Regions from separate parts of the Dialister invisus DSM 15470 genome, predicted to be linked through region 2. Evidence: riboswitches for the same ligand, from Rfam matches in the RefSeq annotation. Region 2 holds a riboswitch; the other holds the start of a gene.
What was found. A riboswitch is a leader RNA that binds a small molecule or an ion and turns the genes downstream of it on or off. The one in region 2 is predicted to bind cobalamin.
Positions count from the first base shown of each region.

Region 1: another riboswitch for cobalamin. It lies ahead of GCWU000321_RS04815 (methylmalonyl-CoA mutase family protein); the one in region 2 lies ahead of GCWU000321_RS08155 (MotA/TolQ/ExbB proton channel family protein).

Region 1 is NZ_GG698602.1:970,079-980,746, forward strand. Features, by position in the region: gene scpA (methylmalonyl-CoA mutase) at 1-140, opposite strand, end outside; gene GCWU000321_RS04815 (methylmalonyl-CoA mutase family protein) at 142-2,418, opposite strand; cobalamin riboswitch at 2,665-2,832, opposite strand; gene GCWU000321_RS04820 (hypothetical protein) at 3,044-3,544, shown strand; gene GCWU000321_RS04825 (biotin/lipoyl-containing protein) at 4,167-4,577, opposite strand; gene GCWU000321_RS04830 (hypothetical protein) at 4,614-4,916, opposite strand; gene mmdA (methylmalonyl-CoA decarboxylase subunit alpha) at 4,959-6,488, opposite strand; gene GCWU000321_RS04840 (VOC family protein) at 6,562-6,999, opposite strand; gene meaB (methylmalonyl Co-A mutase-associated GTPase MeaB) at 7,018-7,956, opposite strand; gene GCWU000321_RS04850 (cobalamin B12-binding domain-containing protein) at 8,059-8,451, opposite strand; gene GCWU000321_RS04855 (acyl-CoA mutase large subunit family protein) at 8,482-10,128, opposite strand; gene GCWU000321_RS04860 (succinate CoA transferase) at 10,410-10,668, opposite strand, start outside.
Region 2 is NZ_GG698602.1:1,693,745-1,704,412, forward strand. Features, by position in the region: gene GCWU000321_RS08145 (autotransporter outer membrane beta-barrel domain-containing protein) at 1-3,470, shown strand, start outside; gene GCWU000321_RS08150 (hypothetical protein) at 3,499-4,011, shown strand; cobalamin riboswitch at 4,183-4,352, shown strand; gene GCWU000321_RS08155 (MotA/TolQ/ExbB proton channel family protein) at 4,480-5,094, shown strand; gene GCWU000321_RS08160 (ExbD/TolR family protein) at 5,104-5,517, shown strand; gene GCWU000321_RS09265 (TonB family protein) at 5,514-6,293, shown strand; gene GCWU000321_RS08170 (YggS family pyridoxal phosphate-dependent enzyme) at 6,537-7,247, shown strand; gene GCWU000321_RS08175 (cell division protein SepF) at 7,244-7,699, shown strand; gene GCWU000321_RS08180 (cell division protein SepF) at 7,699-8,133, shown strand; gene proC (pyrroline-5-carboxylate reductase) at 8,130-8,924, shown strand; gene GCWU000321_RS08190 (YlmH family RNA-binding protein) at 8,924-9,715, shown strand; gene GCWU000321_RS08195 (DivIVA domain-containing protein) at 9,753-10,373, shown strand; gene GCWU000321_RS08200 (class I SAM-dependent methyltransferase) at 10,527-10,668, opposite strand, start outside.

The sequences.
Region 1 (10,668 bases), 720 kb from region 2:
GGAATACGTTCCATTGTATTTTCATAGAGAGCATCATAATTTTTGCCCGTTGTTTTTTCCAGTTCCGCTTTCCATTCATCATAAGAACAATGGGGATGTTCTTCAAGGTTTAATTTTGTAAAATCGGGGTTCATTGCCATCTTATTTTACCTCCTCTTCCGTAATCTTCATGCCTTTTTTCTGCTGGAGCATACGGAGGATATCGTAGCAGTTTGCTTTCACGCTGATAAATTCATCTATGCCGGCTTCACGATATACCGCTTCCATATCTTTCGGAGCAGCGCCCGCAAGGAAAAGCGTACCTTTCCCCAAAACTTCCTTTAAACGCGGCGCCAGCGCCGGCACATCTTCCGGATAAGTAGCGTCAGTAGAGCAGATAACGGCACAGTCATAAGGAGTTCCTTTATCATCGCAGCCTGCCTTCAGCGCTTCCACACACTTATCCCAGCGTGAACCCGGTTTATCTTCATCATCCTGGAAGCCGTTATTCAGATGAACGCTGAATTCGCCTACCTGCAGGAAACTGGTGGAGAAATCAGCTCTCGCCTTATGCTGCGGAATCGGTCCCATATTGGCCAGGAATATTTCCACATTCTTGCCGGTTTCCTTTTTAAACGCCTGTGTGTCAAAGCGGAGTTTTTCAAAACGTTCGGTCCAGCGGTGCGCATAAATCTTTCTCACTTCGATGGAATCCGCTTTGGCAGCTCTTGCTGTGCGTACTTCAGAAATTGTAGCGCCGGCGGAGAATGCGGCAATTGCCTTCTCAACGATGTCGGTATCGGCTGCTTTCAGTTCTTCCAGCTTTTCCTTCAGGAAATCTTTGTCCATATCGGCACGATATTTCTCAACGCCTTCAGACAGTTCTTTTTTCAGCGCCGGTACATCTTCCGGACGCGGATCAAGAAGTTCTTCCGTCATATTCGGATACATATTTGTCCCGACAGCGCTGTCCTTGCGGAGGTCAAGCGCTTTGAAACGCTGTTTCAGGATTTCAAGAATCTGCTGCTGCGGATATTCTTCTTTAAGAGCTTTCAGGATACCGCCAAGAGATTCGATTTTCTGGAATTCTCCCCAGATTTTTTCAGCCATTTCCTTGGTCAGTGCTTCAATCCCCCAGGAACCGCCGGCCGGATCGATCGGACGAAGCATGCCGAATTCTTCCTGCAGCATAATGTGTACGTTTCTTGCGATACGGCGGGAGAATTCATCACCCTTGCGTACCGTTGCGTCATAAGGATCATTTTCATAAGAATCAACACCGCCGACAACTGCAGAGAAAATCTGGGTCGTTTCACGAAGCATATTTACACCGATATCGAAAATCGTCTTGGTAAACATCGCCGGACGGGCATGGATTTTGCAGGAACGGTCTTTTTCTTCGGCGCCGAAGGCTTTCATGATATTAGACCATACCTGGCGGGCAGCACGGAGCTTGGCAATTTCAATGTAGAAAGTGGCGCCTGTATTAAATGCGAACTGCAGGGACTGGGCAATATCATGGATATCGATGCCGCGCTTCTGCATTTCACGGATATATTCGACAGCGATAGCAAAAGTATAAGCCACTTCCTGTACGGCATTCGCACCGCCATTGGAGAAAATATCGCTCCTGACGAAAATGGTGCGGAGCTGCGGCGCATTCTTTCTCGTCCAGCGGATAGATTCCACCATTTCATCATACAATTCTTCCAGCGGCTGGTTCAGCTTTCCTCTCTTGATCAGCTGGGCAATCGGGTTTGCTCCGATAACACCTTTCACTTTGCTGACATCTTTTCCCTTAGCCTTCAATGTCGCGGCTACCAATGCCAGCATACGGAGAGAGGAAGTACCAGCATACATCATAAACGGGATCTTTTCCATATCAAGACCGTCAAGCAGGGTATGCATATCTTCCAGCGCGGTAATGCTTACGCCTATATCGCCCGGCTTTTCGGCATCCATGACATCAATGCCGTCGGCAGTGGCGGTATCAATACGTACATTATAAACAGTGGAACCTCTGTCGATTTCATGCTTCAGAAGTTCATTATTTTCTTTCGGCAGCGTTTCATCGCATGCCTGGGCAATACCCCAGGGAGCGCATTTATAGCCGTTTACCGTTGCGCCGCGGAGAAAATCTCCCATGCCCGGATAATCATCTGTCGGAAGAATCTTATCAGTTGCTGACGGTCCAGTTCTCCATGTATAAATCGGATCAAAGGTAATCCCTTCATAAGTCTTGGTAAACATGATCTTATCGAAAGGCTTTCCTTTCAACAGAGCATTGCAAGCCTCCACCCACTCCTCATAGGTCGGCTTTTCAAATTCGTCAAATTTTACTTCTGGGAAATCGGCTTTTTCATTTGATTTTCTCAAGATCGCTTCCAACTCTTTGTCAGTAAGCTGCTTGACCGATTCCTGGGTATTCTGTTCTGCCATGAAAACATCCTCCTTATAATAATTTTAGACAATTCCGCGGAAAATACAGCTTGCAGACAAGACGGCAGAGTCCCTGACGGAACATCCTTTCAAATGCCTGGCATAACGTCTTTCAAGCCGGACTTTCAAAATCCCCGATATGTGCACCTCCTTACAATCTACTCACAAAAAAACGACTATCACGCGAAACTGATAGCCGGACAAGGAAATAATTTCCCAATCCCCTCCCCATCTCTCGCAGGTATAACGGTGATTCTTAGACAGATAGTTCTCCTGGCTCAAGTTCCTCGTTTATATCGCCTTCCCAGTTACCCAGTGACATACTTGATATAAACTCCCTTTACAGTGGCGGGACCGCTCCGGATTCTACCGGATTCTCTTTTACGCTTTCGCACCTGTCAGATATGTGAAATTGTCTAAATAACTACATTTTTAGTATAATTCATTACATTCTAAGTGTCAATCAACCACATTCATATTTAATATAATTAATTTTTATATTTATCCACATCTTTACCCCTGATTTATTGATTTTTCATTCATTACTACTATATAATGATGTTAATGTTGCAAACTATTAAAAATATCTTACCTATCTTATAGGAGGAAACAGGAGGTCGGAAATATGACAAACACTGAAAAAGAAAGACGAACTGAAGAAGCATTGAAACTGAGCAGCCTCTTCGAAGAACTGGATGGCCGCCGTCCGAGGCTTTTCATGCCGGAGCTTGAAGATGATGACGATAAAGAGGCAAGAAAACTTGCCGCCACGACATTTGCCGACCACGGCTGGGACGTAGATGTAAGCCCCCTCCTCTCCCCGGAAAGCTCCGCGCAGAATGCTGCCGACAATGACGTCCATTTCATCTTCTACACATCCAAAAGTCCTACGATGAAGCAAAAATTAATCGCGCTCTCTCAGACACTTGCCATGATCGGCCGGGACGACATCCTCATAGCCGCCCATCAGGTCAGCAAAGATGATAAGGAACTCCTCTTCCGTTACGGCATCCTCGCCGCTTTCGACAAGAATACGGATGTAAGCGATGTAAGCCTTACCATGCTCCGCGTCCTCGTCTCCATGGCAAAAGAAGAACAGAATCCCACCGAGGAAATGCCTTATTGATCCTCAGTCCCTTATAAACAGGAGAAACATCCTCCTGTTTTTATTGCGGACAAACAGCATATGGACTCCCAAAAGAAAATGCCGGGCATTGCAAAAAATATTTCAGAAATACTTTCATCTACTCATCAGCATACTTTAAGCACTGCTATCCTGTATCTGTACAGACATGCAAAAACGATTTGATCCCCCAGCTCCGCGTTTCGGTCCGGCATCTCCGGAACCGCCTCAATACCACCTCTCCATGCAGCTGCTGTATAAGCAGATACAAATCAATATTCAGCAGTTTAGCAGATGACTTATTGCATAATTCTATTACGACCGGAGCCCTTAAAACACAATCAAAAAATTCTTCCGGCATCTCATAATGCAAAACAACCTATTCTGTATGCCCGACTGTTTCGGGTTCTCTATACTCATCAAGTAAGCAGAAATACTGCTCATCATTATAGTCAGATTCTTCCCCACCTCCTTACAAAGATGAATAGTACCTGCACTTTAATATGATATCTGCAATCCAGGAATCTCTAAAAATCTCTTTTTGCCTTTAATGAAATCCATTATCCCGTTCACAAAATTAAACAGCAAAAAAGCAGTGCCGAAGCACTGCTTTTTGTAATTAGAATCAGCCAACTGTAAAGAGTGTGTCGCCGCCCTGTACGCTCTGGCCTTCGCTGACCGGCATACCGGTAATCTTGCCATCGCAGGGAGCCATGATCGGGTTGCCCATCTTCATAGCTTCGAGAACGAGAACTTCGTCGCCTGCCGCTACTGCGTCACCAACGTGTTTATTGATACGCAGGACTTTGCCCGGCATCGGAGCTTCTACGACTTCACCTGCGCCGGCGGGTGCTGCTGCCGGTGCGGGAGCTGCTGCTGGAGCGGGTGCCGGAGCCGGAGCTGCCGCCGGTGCGGGAGCTGCTGCCGGTGCGGGAGCTGCCGCCGGTGCTGCTGCTGCGGGTGCTGCTGCTGCGCCGCTGTCTTTAACTACTACATCGTAATCCTGGCCGTTAACTGTTACGGTAAATTTTCTCATTGTTCTTCCTCCTAATTTTGTACTTTCAACTTTCAATTAGAACTGCTGGTTTCCGGAAACACCTGCAATGCGGGCGCCTGTGGTCCAGCCAGGTCTTGCTGCCGGGCGGATAGAAATGATTTCACCGCCGCCCATAGCAACGATTGCTGCTGCAATGGCTGCTACAACAGCACCATTATCAGCGGCTCTCGAAGCTGCCGCCGGCGCCGCTTTTTTAGCCGCTGCCGCCGGTGCTGCGGACTGATTGAGAGATGAACGTACTTGGCAGATCATGATCAGGGCAATGACTGCCAGAACGGCAGCTGCTACCGCGATATACATAACTGTATCGTTATTCATCCAAACCCATCCTTTCAAATATTATCAATGTGTAAATACATATTACAGCGGAATGTTTCCGTGTTTCTTAGCCGGATGTACTTCATGTTTGGAAGCAAGCATCTTCAGAGCATTGATAACTACCGGACGAGAGTTTCTCGGATCAATAACTGCGTCTACATAGCCGCGTTCTGCAGCTTTGTAAGGAGTTGCAAATTCATCAACATACTCCTGTGTACGCTGTTCTTTCTGCGGATCCTTCTTGAAAATGATATTTGCTGCGCCGGCAGGTCCCATAACGGCGATTTCTGCGGTCGGCCATGCAAATACTTGGTCAGCACCCTGTTCACGGGAGCACATGGCGATGTAAGAACCGCCGTATGCTTTACGGAGAATCAGGGTAATCTTCGGTACAGTTGCTTCGCAGTATGCGAACAGCATCTTAGCACCGTGACGGATTACACCCGCATATTCCTGCTGCTTGCCGGGCAGGAAGCCGGGAACGTCGACAATGTTCAGAACCGGAATATTGAAGCAGTCGCAGAAACGAATGAAACGGGCTCCTTTATCGGAAGCATTATAGTCAAGGCAGCCTGCCATGAAGTTTGGCTGGTTGGCAATAATGCCGACAGTCTGTCCATCCATACGGCAGAAGCAGGTAATGATGTTCTTAGCCCATTCCTTAGCTACGTCGTAGTACTCGCCGTTATCAACGATGGATTTGATGACATCGTACATATCGTACGGTGCATTGGAGTTTTCCGGCATAATGGTATCCAGACTTGCATCTGTACGGGTCGGATCATCTCCGGTTTCAACAATCGGCGCGTCTTCCATGTTGTTGCTCGGCAGGAAGGAAAGCAGGTAACGAATCTGTTTAATGCAGTCTTCGTCATTTTCAGCTGCAAACTGGGCCACACCGGATGTACGGTTATGGGTCATAGCGCCGCCGAGAGCTTCAGCGGTAATCTTTTCGCCGGTTACGGATTCAACTACTGCCGGTCCTGTCAGGAACATCTGAGAGGTGCCTTTTACCATGTAGATGAAGTCGGTCAGTGCCGGAGAATATACGGCGCCGCCTGCAGACGGTCCCATAATTGCGGAAATCTGAGGAATAACGCCGGATGCAATGGTATTGCACCAGAAAATCTTGCCATAGCCGGAAAGAGCATCTACTGCTTCCTGGATACGGGCTCCGCCGGAATCATTCAGGCCTACGCAAGGAGCACCGACTTTAAGAGCCAGTTCGTTTACGTGAACAATTTTCGCAGCGTGCATTTCACCAAGGGAGCCGCCTTCTACCGTGAAGTCCTGGGCAAATGCGAATACGAGTCTTCCGTCTACAGTACCATAACCGGTAACGACACCTTCGCCGGGGAGATCTTTCTTCTCCTGGCCGAAGTTGTAGCAGCGGGACTTAACAAGCGCATTGACTTCTACAAAAGAGCCTTCATCAAACAGAAGAGCAAGTCTTTCGCGGGCTGTCAGTTTGCCTTTTGCATGCTGTTTTTCAACTTTCTTTTCTCCACCCATAGCCTCTACGTGTGCGAGGTTATTGTGAAGAAGTTCAATTCTTTCTGCAACAGTTGCCATTCTTACACCTCCAAAAATATTGGTCCCTTACCGGGACGTCCCTATTATAGCATAGGGACCGATCCTTATGCTATTAGAAAGACGGGCCGCCGGGGCGTTCGGTCAGTTCCAGCAGAAGGCCGGTAGCTTTCGGGTGCATAAATGCGATGTGGCAGCCGCCAGCACCAACTCTCCAATGCTTGTCAAGCTTTGCGTCTTCCGGAAGTGCAGCAAGCGCTTCGACAATGTTGTCTACGCGGAGAGCTACATGCTGGAAACCGTTCTTGCCGCCGTTCTTAGCGATATAGCGGGCAATCGGGCCGTCCGGAGTTGTGGAACCCAGGAATTCCAGTTCGCATGCTTCGCTCTGTGCGGACGGTTTGAAGAAGCTTGTCGTTACATGCTGTTCTTCTACCGTTTCATCCGGAAGGGATGGTTCAAGGTTCAGCAGATCTTTCATCTGCTTCTTGATCAGCGCCAGATCATTAACAGCTACGCCGACATGGTCTACACATAATACTTTGAATGCCATAATAATTCCTCCTTTGAATTATTTAAATATATTTCCCACGATAGAATCAACGACTGTGAAAGGATCATTTTCTCTTTCATAGACTTGTTCTACGTAGTCAGCAAATTTACCCGTCTGTACGATATCTTCCATAACATGACGGGAAATGCGGTCGTGAATCATCTCTACCATCTCAGTGCGGGCGCGTTCACGTCTGCGTTCTTCCAGCAAGCCGGATTCTTCAAGATATTTACGATGAGAATTAAGAGATTTGACAACGTCCGCGACGCCTTCGTCCTTGTTTGCAATCGTCCTTTCAATAGGAGGACGCCAGTTTTGGGCTTCACCCAAATCAAGCATCATTTCGATTTCAACATTCAGACGGTCCGCGCCGTCACGATCACATTTATTAATGCAGAATACATCCCCGATTTCAAGGATGCCTGCCTTAATAGCCTGAATATCGTCACCCAGTCCGGGTACGAGCACAACGAGTGTTGTATCCGCATTCTTGACGATATCTACTTCTGACTGCCCTACGCCTACTGTTTCGATGAAAATGACATCGAGACCGAAAGCATCCATCAGTTTTACCGCATCGGTAGTCTTTCTGGACAAACCGCCAAGACTGCCGCGGGTACCCATACTGCGGATATATACACCTTCGTCCAGTGTGAGGTCATTCATTCTGATACGGTCGCCAAGGATAGCACCGCCGGAGAATGGAGAAGTCGGATCGATAGCCACAATACCGACTTTCTTGCCCTGTTTTCTGTACTGTTTAATCAGCGCGTCTGAAAGTGTGCTCTTACCCGCACCAGGTGCACCAGTGATGCCGATGACCTGTGCACGACCGGTATGGTGGTAGATTTCTTTCATGATATCTTCCCAGCCATCACGTTCGTCTTCAACGATGGTTATTGCTCTCGCTAAGGCACGTCTGGAACCGTCCCAAAAATTTTTCATTGAGAATTCCATGGATACACCGCCTTTTTAAGAGTAAATAATAGCGGCATGGGGCTACAGCAAATGCAGCCCCGTGCAACTATCGAGCTTCTATTGGATAGAAGAGAATGTCAATTATACGTTAGCTTTGATAAAGTCGATAATTTCCTTGGTCGGTGTGCCAGGTGTAAAGATAGCTTTTACGCCGGCCTTTTTCAAACCAGGGATGTCACCGGCAGGGATTACGCCGCCGCCGATAACGAGAACATCTTCCATTCCTTTAGCTTTCAGTGCTTCTACCACTTCCGGGAACAGGGTGTTGTGAGCGCCGGACAAAAGGCTCAGTGCTACAACATTAACGTCTTCCGCATCTGCCGCTTCAACGATCTGAGCGACAGTCTGGCGAAGACCTGTGTAAATAACTTCCATACCTGCATCGCGAAGTGCGCGGGCAACTACTTTTGCACCGCGATCATGTCCATCAAGACCCGGTTTAGCAACGAGTACTCTGATACGTTTTTCTGCCATAGTTATATACCTCCAGAATTTTAGTTAGGATTAAAGTGTGTTATGTGCTTTGTATTCGCCGAATACTTTGCGGAGAACGCCGCAAATTTCGCCGAGAGAGCAGTAAGCACGTACGCAGTCAAGGATAACAGGCATCAGGTTGACGGATTCGTCAGCAGCTGCAACTTCCAGCTTGGCCAGTTCTTCCTTAACCTTTGCGTTATCACGTTCTGCCTTAACTTTAGCCAGTTTGTTCTTCTGGAATTCGCCGGCGGATGCGTCAACCTTCAGGAGGCCTTCAACCGGAGCTTCTTCCATAGTGAACTTGTTGACGCCGACAATTGTTCTTTCGCCGGATTCAACAGCCATCTGCCAAGCATAAGCAGAATCCTGGATTTCTTTCTGGATATAACCTTTATCGATAGCTTCAACAGCGCCGCCCATTTCATCAATCTTGCGGATGTATTCTTTAGCTTCCGCTTCGATGGCGTTGGTCATAGCTTCTACATAATAGGAGCCGCCCAGCGGATCGACTACGTCAGCCAGACCGGATTCATAAGCAACGATCTGCTGTGTACGCAGAGCGATGGTTACGGATTCAGTGGTCGGCAGAGCAAGAGCTTCATCGCGGGAGTTGGTATGCAGGGACTGTGTTCCGCCCATAACTGCCGCTGCTGTCTGGAGAGCAACACGAACGATGTTGTTGTTCGGCTGCTGAGCTGTCAGCATGGAGCCGGCTGTCTGGGTATGGAAACGCAGTTTCATGGACTTCGGGTTCTGAGCATGGAAACGTTCTTTCAGAATCGTAGCCCAGAGACGACGGGATGCACGGAATTTAGCAACTTCTTCAAGTACGTTGTTGTGAGCGTTCCAGAAGAAGGACAGACGGCCTGCGAAGTCGTCGATCTTCATGCCTGCTTTCAGAGCTGCTTCGATGTAAGCGATACCATCAGCGATGGTAAAAGCGATTTCCTGAGCAGCGGTGGAACCTGCTTCACGGATATGGTAGCCGGAGATGGAAATGGTGTTCCACTTCGGTACATTCTTGGAGCAGTATTCAAAAATGTTGGTAATCAGACGCATAGACGGTTTAACCGGGAAAATATAGGTTCCGCGGGCTGCGTATTCTTTCAGAATATCATTCTGGATAGTGCCGCGGAGCTGATCAGCCGGTACGCCCTGCTTTTCAGCGACTGCAATGTACATAGCCAGCAGTACAGATGCCGGTGCGTTGATGGTCATGGATGTAGAAACCTTGCCCAGATCAATATGGTCGAAAAGGATTTCCATATCTTTCAGGGTATCAATGGCTACACCTACCTTGCCGATTTCACCGATAGCCATTTTGTCATCAGAGTCATAGCCGATCTGGGTCGGAAGGTCAAATGCGCAGGACAGGCCGGAACCGCCGTTTTCAATCAGGTAACGATAACGCTTGTTGGATTCTTCAGCGGTAGCGAAGCCTGCATACATACGCATAGTCCAGAGACGGCCGCGGTACATGGTCGGCTGTACGCCGCGGGTATACGGATATTCGCCCGGGATGCCGAGGTCTCTTTCATAATCAAAACCTTCGATATCAAGAGGTGTATACACCTTATTGTGTTTTAAACCAACTCTTTCCGGAGTCTTTGCGTAAGATTTAGCGCAAGCAGCTTCGTATGCTTCGAGTTTGGCTTTCAGGGATTCGTTTGCCATAAGTTCATCTTCCTCCTAAAAAATAAGTAAAATTGGGAAAGGTCTCATCCTTGGCAGAAATGTCAGATTGCGGCTTTTAGGCTCTTCTCATCTGTATTTCGCAGACAATCGCTTTCATTGGTATGGATCCGCAAAGCCTCTTGCTGTGATGCCGCATTATGTCTTGTCACCACAGCGGAGGAACTCTTGCGAGATCCATGTATGATTCTGCTCTCAGCAGTTATCACCATAGACAATTATATAACAATCATGCTTTTTGTAAAGAATGTATTATGGGAAAATTATTTTTTAAAAAGCATGGAGCCTGTTTCAGCAAGGCTGGTATGGAACTTGAATGCTTCAGAGAGAATATGCGGGGTCTGGCTGTTGCCGTTGAGCGCACATGCTCTTTCAAAGTAATCCATCAGCTGGTCACGGAAAGTCGGGTGGGCGACATTATTAATGATTACCTTTGCTCTTTCCTTCGGTGACAGGCCGCGGACATCTGCCACACCCTGTTCAGAAATGAATACATGGGTGTCATGTTCGGTGTGATCAACA
Region 2 (10,668 bases):
ACGCCGCGGCGTCCTGGGGGAATTACCTTATCGTCACCGGCTATGACCTGGGGAATGTGAGCGTCTGCGATATTTCAGGAAGCGCGATTGCACTGCTTCAAAGCGGGACACACAGTTTATTAAATGAAATAAACGGGATTCTGATTGAAGAGAATAACCCCGCGTACGGCGCATCCGCAAAGGCCCACGGGGAAGGCCTGCTGGTGAAAGGGGACAATCTGTATGCCCTTGCCAGCATCAATAAGGAAGGGGGATACCAGAATTATGATGAAGGCTGGCTCATCCGCTACCGGATCGGGCAGGACGGTTCGCTGGAGCGCAAGGACTACACGAGGGTAGGCAAGAATACCGATGAAGCGCGGCTCAATCTGTACAATGACCATATCCTGGTCTCCGCCATCGGCGGGTATCAGAATTACGGCTTCGGCAACGGGGACACCTGCATTACGGCAGCCACTCTGTCGGATGATGGCGGGCTGAGCACGGGGAATACGAGGAATATCACGCTGCCGAATACCTTTACAAATGAACAGGGCGCAAAAGATTTCCGTGATCTGAAAGTGCTGCCCGACGGTACGGCCTATGTGATGCGGTATAACCTGGGAGGCGCCGGCGGCGTCGAGATGGACGTTTATCAGACCACGGTGTCCAACCTCATGTCGGAGAATCCCGTCAGCTGGGGCAACCCCGTTTCCAGCGGGACTTATGACGGGTGGTTCGGCAAGCTGAATGCGGAATACCATACGCACCGCCTCTGGGTGGAAGCCGGGCAGAACCTGCTGGTCTATAAGGATGGGAATACCACGCCCCAGTCCTGGAGGGCGACGGACTTTTCCAACAACAGCGGCATGTTCCAGTTTAACTTCATGGCGATGCTCCAGCCGGATAAGGTGAAGGGGGCATTGGCAAGCCTGTCCGCCGCGCGGGCGGAGGGACTGACCGCCCGCTCCCTGACGGCGGTGCGGACCGCCAATCCGGATGCGGTCATGCGTACGCCTGATTATGAGTATAAAATTACAGGTACAGTGAAGGATTCGAATACGACTCCTCCTCATTTCGATAATACAGACGATAATTTAAATTATACCTTTGATGAAGACGCGGTCATCCAGCCGACAAAAAATAATTATAAGACAGGAGACCGGGTGACGAATGTCCTTGCCGCCGTAGATGCCCATGAGGAAAATGATGTGATTATCCATGCCGGCACCCATGCCCTGCAGCTCCAGTCCGCCCATACCATCGGAAGCCCTGCGGGAATCTATGCGGGAAGCGGAAAGAATGTCACCATTACCGCAGGAAAGGTCAATGTCATTACTGCCGGGCTTCCGGGCGGCAATTCCATAACCAATGCTATCTGGCTTGACGCACCGAAAACCGGCTCCGGACAGATTACCATCCACGCGCCGGTGAATATCGCCATGACAGGCGGCCTGGGCGGGAACGGCATTGCCATCCAAAAGACGAATCGCTGGGGTGAATCCAGCTATGAAGCGGCCGCTTCTTCCAAGATTATCATCAACGGCAATGTGAATATCAAGGGCGCCGATAATACGGTCTGGGGCATTCCCGTAAATTACGAAAATGTGTATTCCCGTTTCAATAACGCGGGCATTCTGGCATCTGTAAATGATAGTGAAGTACAGGTCAACGGAAATATAAACTTTGATGTCTACGGCAACGGGATCACTGTCAATGCGGCAGGAAGCAAAGTGTCTGTCGGCGGCGGGCAGATAACGGTGCCTTCCGGCATGAATTACGGCTACTATACGCTCGGCGCTTATCAGGGTACGATTAATATGAATACCGGCATTGGAGGGAATACGCCGGGGACGGCAGATGTCAATCTCAACGGCGATATTTTCGTCCTTCCCACAGGAACTGTCAATGCGGCCTTTACCACAGCCAATTCCCGGCTTCACGGCATTGTGGATAACGGCGGTACGGTGAACATGTGGCTCCGAAACGGCGCGACGTGGACGAATGAGGCGAGAAATACACGCTATGGAGAAGATAATGAAGATACGGGCAGCAACGGCGCAAGCCGTATTACCCATTTCTATGGCGGAGACACGGCAGCCGGCGCCGGCATCATTAACCAGAAGTCCGATAAAGCAATTACCATAGATCATTACAGCGGAAATACGACAGTCAATTTCGGTACGCTGACCCAAAATGGAGACGGCGTGACGATCAGCGCGGCGGCTGCCAATTCCGGGATCACGATGAGCGGCGACCGGAGCGGTTTGGGCGAAACGGAAGCGATGGAAAGGCTTGCCGGCAAACTGACTTATACGGCGTATACAAGCGGGGAACGGAATCTGGACGGCACGGTGAAATTGAATGAAGGACTGACTGCACGGTCTGTTGCCAGAACAGGCAGAATTGATTTTAACGGCGCTACCGGAAAAGGAAGGCTCGGCGAACTTTCCAAAAGCCCTCTTATGATGAAAATGATGGCGGTTCCCTCTGCGTTGAGGACATCAGCCGTAAGTCCCGCAGGCGGACTGATACCGACATCTCTTCCCGGCGGTGTGGCCTATATCCTCGGAGACAGGGAAACAATGATGATGCGCGGAGCCAAGTCGGCGATGACGACTTCCATGCTGTCCTGGCGTTCCGGTATGACGGATATGAATCAGCGCCTTGGTGATCTCCGCCTCGGCGCGTCAAGCGGCATGTGGGCGAGAACCTATGGCGGCAAAGTGAAGTATGATAAAGATAAAACCAATTTATCCGACAGTTTCTGGGGCGCGCAGGTCGGGGCGGATCATAAACTGGGATCCGGCTGGCACATCGGCGGAGCCTTTGATTATAATGACGGCAATGCGAAGTATGACTTTGGCGGAAAAGGAGATCCGAAGCTTTATGTAGGAAGTATCTATGGAACCAAGGTCTTTGATGACGGACAGTATGTGGATATTGTCGGCAAGATCGGCCGTGCTGAAAACGATTACACTGTTTACAATGCGGAGGGACGCAAACTCGATGGCGATTATCATGCCACCGGATACGGATTGTCTGTGGAATACGGGAAACGTTTCGGCACCGCCGCGGGTTATGTCGAACCACAGATCCAGCTGCTTTTCTCCAGGCTGGGCAGCGCGGATTATGATGCGGCCAGCGATTTTGACGGAGATAAGAAAATGCATGTCCATCAGGACAGCATGAGCAGCTTCATCGGCCGTTTGGGCATCGCAGCCGGAAGGGCAACAGAAAAAGGCAGCTTGTATGCCAAAGCAAGCATTCTTCATGAATTTAAAGGGGATACGGCTGCCACTTTCAGCGCAGAAGGAGAAGATACGTCCCGTGTGGAACAGGATTTCGGCGATACGTGGGCAGAATTGACTCTCGGAGGCGTTTACCGGCTGAACGGGAGCAACCTTTTCTATGCGAATGTGACAAGAGGTTTTGGCGGCGATTATAAAGTGGAATGGAAAGTCAATGCGGGTCTGCGTTTTGCTTTCTGATCGGCGAAAATGGTTTTGGGTGGTAGGTATGCTGTGCATGTCCCTTTCATGGAACGGCGTACAAGCGGAAGATTCTATGAAGGGGCAGCCGGCGCCCATTCTGGAAATGGGGGTAAAGCCGAAAGCCACGCCGCAGGAATTGGAGCAGATGCGCTGGATGGAGATATTTGCCAATGATATTGCGCTTTACCGTTTTGATGTACAATCCATCAGACAGAATGAAACGGATCCCGATGAAGTGCAGATGACGGTACAGGCGGTATATACGGATAAAAAAATTCCGGAGCAGATGAAAGCGGCTTATGCTTCCCGATTGAAAGGCGACCGAATGCCTATGTGCAGTGAGATGGAATTACGTTTCCATATGAAAGAAGAACGGTATGCGATTACTGCCGTCCGGATTTATGACCAGCATCATGAAGTGGTGGATGAAAGCAGCAGGGACGCGGAATACCGGAAGATTCCCGTTAATTCATTTGTGTCAACGATGTACCGGGTATCAAAAAAATATATCTGGTTCCAAAAGACAAAAGGGAAATAGCATAGAGTTTTGTTTGGTATCAGACTGCTTTCTCTTCCATTTCGGGGAGAAGCAGTCTTGTATCATATATGGGTGTGATGTACAGGTGAAAGACGGGACAGAATTGTATTAGATAGAGATAGTGGCATTTACATAAAAATTGAAGTTATTTATGTTGTGTGATACTATTTAATTATAAAAATGAAATGAAAAATGAATGAAGATCAAAGAAACGGGGAATCCGGTGAAAAACCGGAGCTGTCTCGCAACTGTAAGGGGAGTCCGCCTGCCGCAGTCCTTTCACAGAGGGGCAGGGGAACGAGGAACTGAGCCAGGGTGCCGTTTGTATTTCATCATCAAAAGACTCGCGAGGCATGGGCCGGATGAGAGATGGGAAAACGTTTTCTCATTCTGATTTGGCTGTGCCTTTTTTATAAATGTAACTTTTATGGCCGGCGGAATGCCGGGAAGAAAGGAAGAGGAAGCGCAATGGGGATTTTTGATTCGGCGGTAGGATATTTTATTCGCGGAGGCCTGTGCATGTGGCCCTTGCTTCTTTGTTCGCTGGCGGTCATCTTTCTGGCAGTGGAGCGGTATATGTATTACCGGCAGGCGATTTCCGATACGAAATTTGTGATGCTGTTCTGCAAGGAAATGACACGGGGCAATGTTTCTGAGGCGGCGGAACTGGCGGAAGAGGCGGCAGGCAGCGCGGCAAAACTGGCAAAGGATATTTTGTCTGAAAAGGACAGCCTTGGCCGGTCTCTTGAATCCGTCACTTATGAAAAGACAGACCGTTACCTGAATCAGCTGTCGGCGCACCTTGATTATCTGGGTGTTATCATCGGGCTTTCTCCCATGCTTGGGCTTTTAGGAACCATTACCGGTATGATGGGAACCTTTTCATCCATGACGGGACAGCTGCAGAATACGGCAGGTGTCACCGCCGGATTGGCGGAAGCGCTGATTACGACTATTTTCGGATTGGTGATCGCGATTACAGGTATGCTGGTACATGCTTATTTAAATACGAGGTATAAAAAGGCGACGCTTGATCTGGATGCTGTGGCGGATGCACTTATCTCCGGATTGTCTGGGAAATAAGGGGGTATCATGAGGAGAAGACCGAGGCAGGCGGATAAAATGCCTGAACTGATGATCAGCCCTATGCTTGACCTTATATTCCTGCTGCTTGCATTTTTTATCATCAGCACGATGTACATGACGGAAGTGAGGACAATCTCTATTGCCCTTCCTGAGGCGCAAAGCGCTGAAACGGTTTCTAAAAGCAGCAGCCTTGTGACTGTCAAAAAAGATGGGAGCTGCTGGCTGGATGATAAAAAAATGTCTTTGGACGCAATTGTGGCGGAAGTAAAGAAAAGAAGCGGATCAGACGCGAATTATTCCGTCGTTATCCGCGGAGAGAAGGATGCCGCTTACAATGATGTCATCCACGTTCTCGACCGGTTTAAAGCGGCCGGCATCACCAGGTTCGGGCTGGCAGCGGAGCAGGAGGCAGGAGGATGAATGACCGGCAGAGGTATGCGGTTGGTATTGCCGCTGCTGTCCTTATTCATTTATTTGCTGCTGTCATGCTGGGACTGTTTGGCGTGAAGTACATAGAAGTTCCGCTTCGTGGAGAAATATTGCAGGTATCGCTTGATGCGGGCGGCGGAAACCGGGGCGGGGGAGGCAGCAAAGGGAAAAAGGCGCCGGCGGTGAAATCATCTGAAGCAAAAATCAATGATATTGCCGAACCTGTGGAAATGCCTAGTGAAGAAATTAATGAAAAGGTACCGGAAGAAAAGCCGGAGGTGCATGACAGGCCGGATAAGAAGGAAACGGCAGACACCACAGGTACGTCTGTTTCTGATGCCGCGGCAGAAGATGAAGGGACGGATACACAAGGCGACGGAAGCGGCAGCAGCGGAGGAACAGGGGACGGGGACGGCACTGGTACGGGTGACGGCAGCGGAACCGGTACGGGTGAAGGTGACGGCAATGGAAGCGGGCCGGGGGCCGGTGTTCCTATTACGCCGCCGACAGTGATCAGCAAAGTACTTCCTGTTTATCCGCCGACTGCAAGGGTAAAAGAAACGACGGGGGTTACTTATGTAACGGTCTTAGTCAATACATCAGGGACGGTTGATTCTGCTTATGTGACGCAAGGGTCAGGAAGCAGTGTCTTAGATGCAGCGGCTGTTGATGCGGCTTATCAATGGACATTTTCTCCTGCACTTGATAAATATGGGGTGCCTGTCCCCTGCCGGATTACATTCCCGGTAGAATTCAGATTGAATTGAGGAAATGCTTTTATACCAATGATTAAGATACCGGCATGTTCCGCTTTACGTGCCTGCCTTGTATGGCAGGGCCGTGAACTGCATTTTATCATGCTTTGCGGTATGTGGATTACGCCTCGGTTTGTTTGGCGCCTGAAAATAAAAAACGATTATTTTTTTAAGGATATACCTATGCTATAATAGGACAAGGTATATCTTTTTATATTTTTCGACGTACCTTATTAAATAATAGAAGGAATTAGGATGTCAGCTATAGAAGAAAAGCTGGAAGTTGTGAAAAAGCGGATAGCGGCTGCGAAGGCCCGTTCTCCTTACAGGCAGGACGTGACTCTTGTGGCGGTGACGAAGTTTCATCCATTGGAAGATATGGAGGAGGTTCTCCGACTTGGCGTGAAAGAGGTGGGAGAAAACCGTGTGCAGGAATTGGAAGACAAACGGAGCCGTTTGAAAATGCCTGTTGTCTGGAACCTGCAGGGACATCTTCAAAAAAATAAAGTGAAAAAGGCAGTGGCGGCGGCTGATTTGATCCAGTCCGTAGATTCCGTGGAAATCATGGAAGAGATAGATAAACGGGCCGGGCAGGCCGGCAAAGTGCAGGATGTGCTTCTGGAATTTAATATTTCCGGAGAAACAAGCAAGTACGGTTTGCCGCCGGAAAGTCTGGACGAAGCTGCAGCGAAGGCGGGAATGCTCCCGCATATCCGTGTAAAGGGTCTGATGTGCATGGCGCCTATGGTGGAGGATGTGGAAATGACACGTCCTGTATTCCGCAGGGCTCATGAAATGTGGGAAGTACTGAAAACATATTTTCCCAAAGGACAGGTTTCTGTTTTATCCATGGGGATGACCCGGGATTTTGAAACGGCAATAGAAGAGGGCGCTACGATGGTACGCGTCGGCACCGCCATTTTTGGCGAGCGGAATTATGCAAATGGGAAAGGAGAAACAAAATGAGCTTACTGGATAAATTTAAGGAACAGTTTACAGATCGTGATGATGAATACGAGGATGAAGAATACGAAGAAGAGGGGACGTCGATAGATACGGCGCAGCCTATTCCTCCCCGTCCGGCAGCAGGCCGTGCGGCAGTAGCGACCCGCCAGGCGAAACCGTATACTATGGTGGTCGTGAATCCGAAAGACTATCAGGATGCCGAAAAAATCGGGAATCATCTGAAGGCTGCCCGTCCGGTCGTAATGAATATGGAAAAGACTGATGCCGATGAAGCACAGCGTATCGTGGATTTTATTCAGGGTGTGATGTATGCTTTGGACGGGCGCATTGACCAGGTTTCTGAAAATATTTACCTCTGCGCGCCAAATAATATGAGCGTGTCCCGTGAGAATTTTGCGGCATTTCCGGAAGCGGAAGCCCCCGCATGGGATTCGCAGGCCCCTAAGGCATAATGTCATTTTTTTCGAAGATCTCCGAGCTGTTTTATGATCTTTTTGTTACGGAGCCGGAGGAAGAAGAGTATATAGATTCTGCGGGAGAAGACGGTAAAGAGGCGGGTCCCCGTATGGCAGGCGCGCTGCCTGCGAGGGCTGTCCGTCCGTTGGATGCTGTCATCTTCGTTCCCCGTGCTTATAGTGATGCCCGCCGTGCGGTGGATGCCATGGAAAAAGGACTTGTAGTTCTTGTGGTTCTTGGCAGCAATGTGGATGATGAAACGGCGAGCCGTTTTGTGGATTTCATGAGCGGTGCCGTTTATCTCGGCAAGGGAGAAGTAGAACTTCTGAACGGGCAGGTGCTTTTGTGCGCGCCATCGGCGGTGCATATTGAGATGGACAGCATGCCCCGCCTTGCGGGGATTCCTTTGTGGAGAGGTCCGGGCGTATGAAAAAGATTATGATGATCGGCTGCGGCGCTATGGGCGGCGCTATACTTTCAGGGTGCCTTTCCAAAGGCCTCTGGACGAAAGAAGAAGTATACATTAAAGCAAGCACGGAAAAGTCAACGGTGGAAAAGGCAGAGCGATATGGCGTATCTGCAGCTTCTCTGAAAGATATCGGAGAAGCGGATTTTGTCCTTTTGGCAGTAAAGCCCGACATTATCCCTTTTGTTTTGGAAGAAATAAATCCGTACCGTCCGAGGCGGGTGATTTCTGTTGCGGCGGCAGTGACAGCAGCGACCTTGGAAGCCGGCCTTCCCGAAAAGACGCCGGTGATCCGTGTCATGCCGAATACTCCCGCTTCGGTCGGGGAGGGTATGACAGCTATTACAGCAGGGCGGTACGCTGACGAGGATTTTATCGAAACGGCAAAAGAAATATTTTCCGCCCTGGGGAAAGCGGCAGTGGTTTCCGAACGCCAGCTTGACGAGATGGGCGCTTTATCAGGAGCGGGGCCGGGATACGTTTTCGTGATTATTGATGCATTGGCGGATGCCGGAGTGCGCGCGGGACTTCCGCGGAAGCTGGCAGTTGAAGCGGCGGCGCAGACTTTGTATGGCGCAGCCAAAATGGTGCTGGAAACAGGAAAACATCCCGCCGAACTCCGTGACGGGGTGACAAGTCCCGGCGGTACGACGATTGCAGGCATCCATGCCATGGAAGCGCGCGGCATCCGTGCCGCTCTCATGGACGCCGTCATGGCGGCTCTTGCGAAATCTGATGAAATGGGCAGAAAATAATGAAAGACAGAGAAAAAATTCTCCGCTACTTTTCCGCAACCGGAGAAGAAGCGAAAGATATGGCAATCCGTCTGCTGGATATTGCTGATTCCGTGGACAGAGGCCGGCCATTTGCCGTCGGCCCCTTTATGTCTCCTTTTGCGGCGCAGGTCGGACAGACGATTGCGGCTCACATGAAAACGGTGGCGGTGAAAACTTCCGGCGGATATCATGAAGCGGAACGGATCCGTGTCGCATTTGCTCGTAATGACTATGACGGTCTCGTGGATTTCGGGCTGACCGCATTGAAAGTGACCTGGGATGACCGATACAGGCTCATCGGCCACCGTGATGTACTGGGGGCGCTTATGGGACTGGGCATCGACAGAGCGGTTCTGGGAGATATCCTCATGCAGGGGGCGGGGTGCCAGATTGTGGCAGACAGTTCCATGGCGGAATGGATTAAGCGGAATTTCCTGAAAGTCGCCATGGTGTCTGTGCAGATAAAAGAAATATCTCTGGAAGAATTAGAGCCGCCTAAAAAGACAGCCAGAGAGGTGCGGGCCACGGTCGCTTCGCTTCGGCTGGATGCGGTCGGCGCGGCAGGATTTGGCATTTCCCGCAGCAAAATGGTACAATGCGTAGAGAGCGGTCGGACGGAAATTAACTGGCAGCCTGTGAAAAGCGCGTCGCAAACCATAAAAGCAGGAGATGTTATTTCCATCCGCGGCAAAGGACGGATTGAAATCAGGGAAGTCACGGGGATGAGCCGGAAAGGCCGGACAGGGCTCCTGATTGACCGTTATAAATAAGAAATGAAACCGTTGATATGAAACAGGAGGATTATTTATGATTACACCGATGGATATCCATAATAAAACGTTTTCCCGCGGACTGCGGGGGTACAGCCAGGAAGAAGTGGACGCATTCCTGCAGGAGCTGGCAAGTGACTATGAACGTATTTACCGCGAACATCGTGAGATGGAAGAGGAGATGGATACAGTCAAGACGAAACTCCGCAATTATGAAAAAATGGAATCTACCATGTCCTCCACTTTGGTCATGGCGCAGGAAACTGCTGAAAATGTGAAGAGAAACGCACAGAAAGAGGCGGAACTGGCAGTTCGGGAAGCGCAGAATGAAGCCCATCATATCATTTCCGATGCGGAAGCGGCCCGCCGCAAACTGAACACCGATCTGCTCAAAACGGAAGGCGATGTCAAGATCTATATTGAAAAGATTCTGGCCAATTTCAAGTCGGCGATGGCTCTCATCGAATCTGCAAAGAATACGCCGGAGCCGCAGATTGTAAAAGCGCCGGAAGGACAGGATGAGGAAATGGAACTGCCCATCGAAGCGCTGGATGACCGTTCTGCCGATCTTTTTGAAGGAGAAGTAAAAGCTGATACAGCGGAAGCGGAAACTGATGAAGCGGAAGATGAAACACAGCAGGCTGTATCTGAAATATAATAAGGAATGAAAAGGAAGCGGTTCTTACAGGACTGTTTCTTTTTTTCAGGAAATATAAAGCGGCTCTGATAATATGGCTTTTGTTATTAATCGGACAGATTTCTTTTTATGTAAAAACGCTGTCTCTCCTGATGGGGAAACAGCGTTTTGCATTTACTGCTTTTTATTCTTTTTTAGAAGGCAGGCTGCCGTGCAAACAGCTGCCGCTGTTCCTGCCGCAAAGAGGGCGGCCCGTCCCCACTTGCGGACGTTGTCGAAACGGACCGCCGTTTTTACCTTATCCAGGGCAGTGACG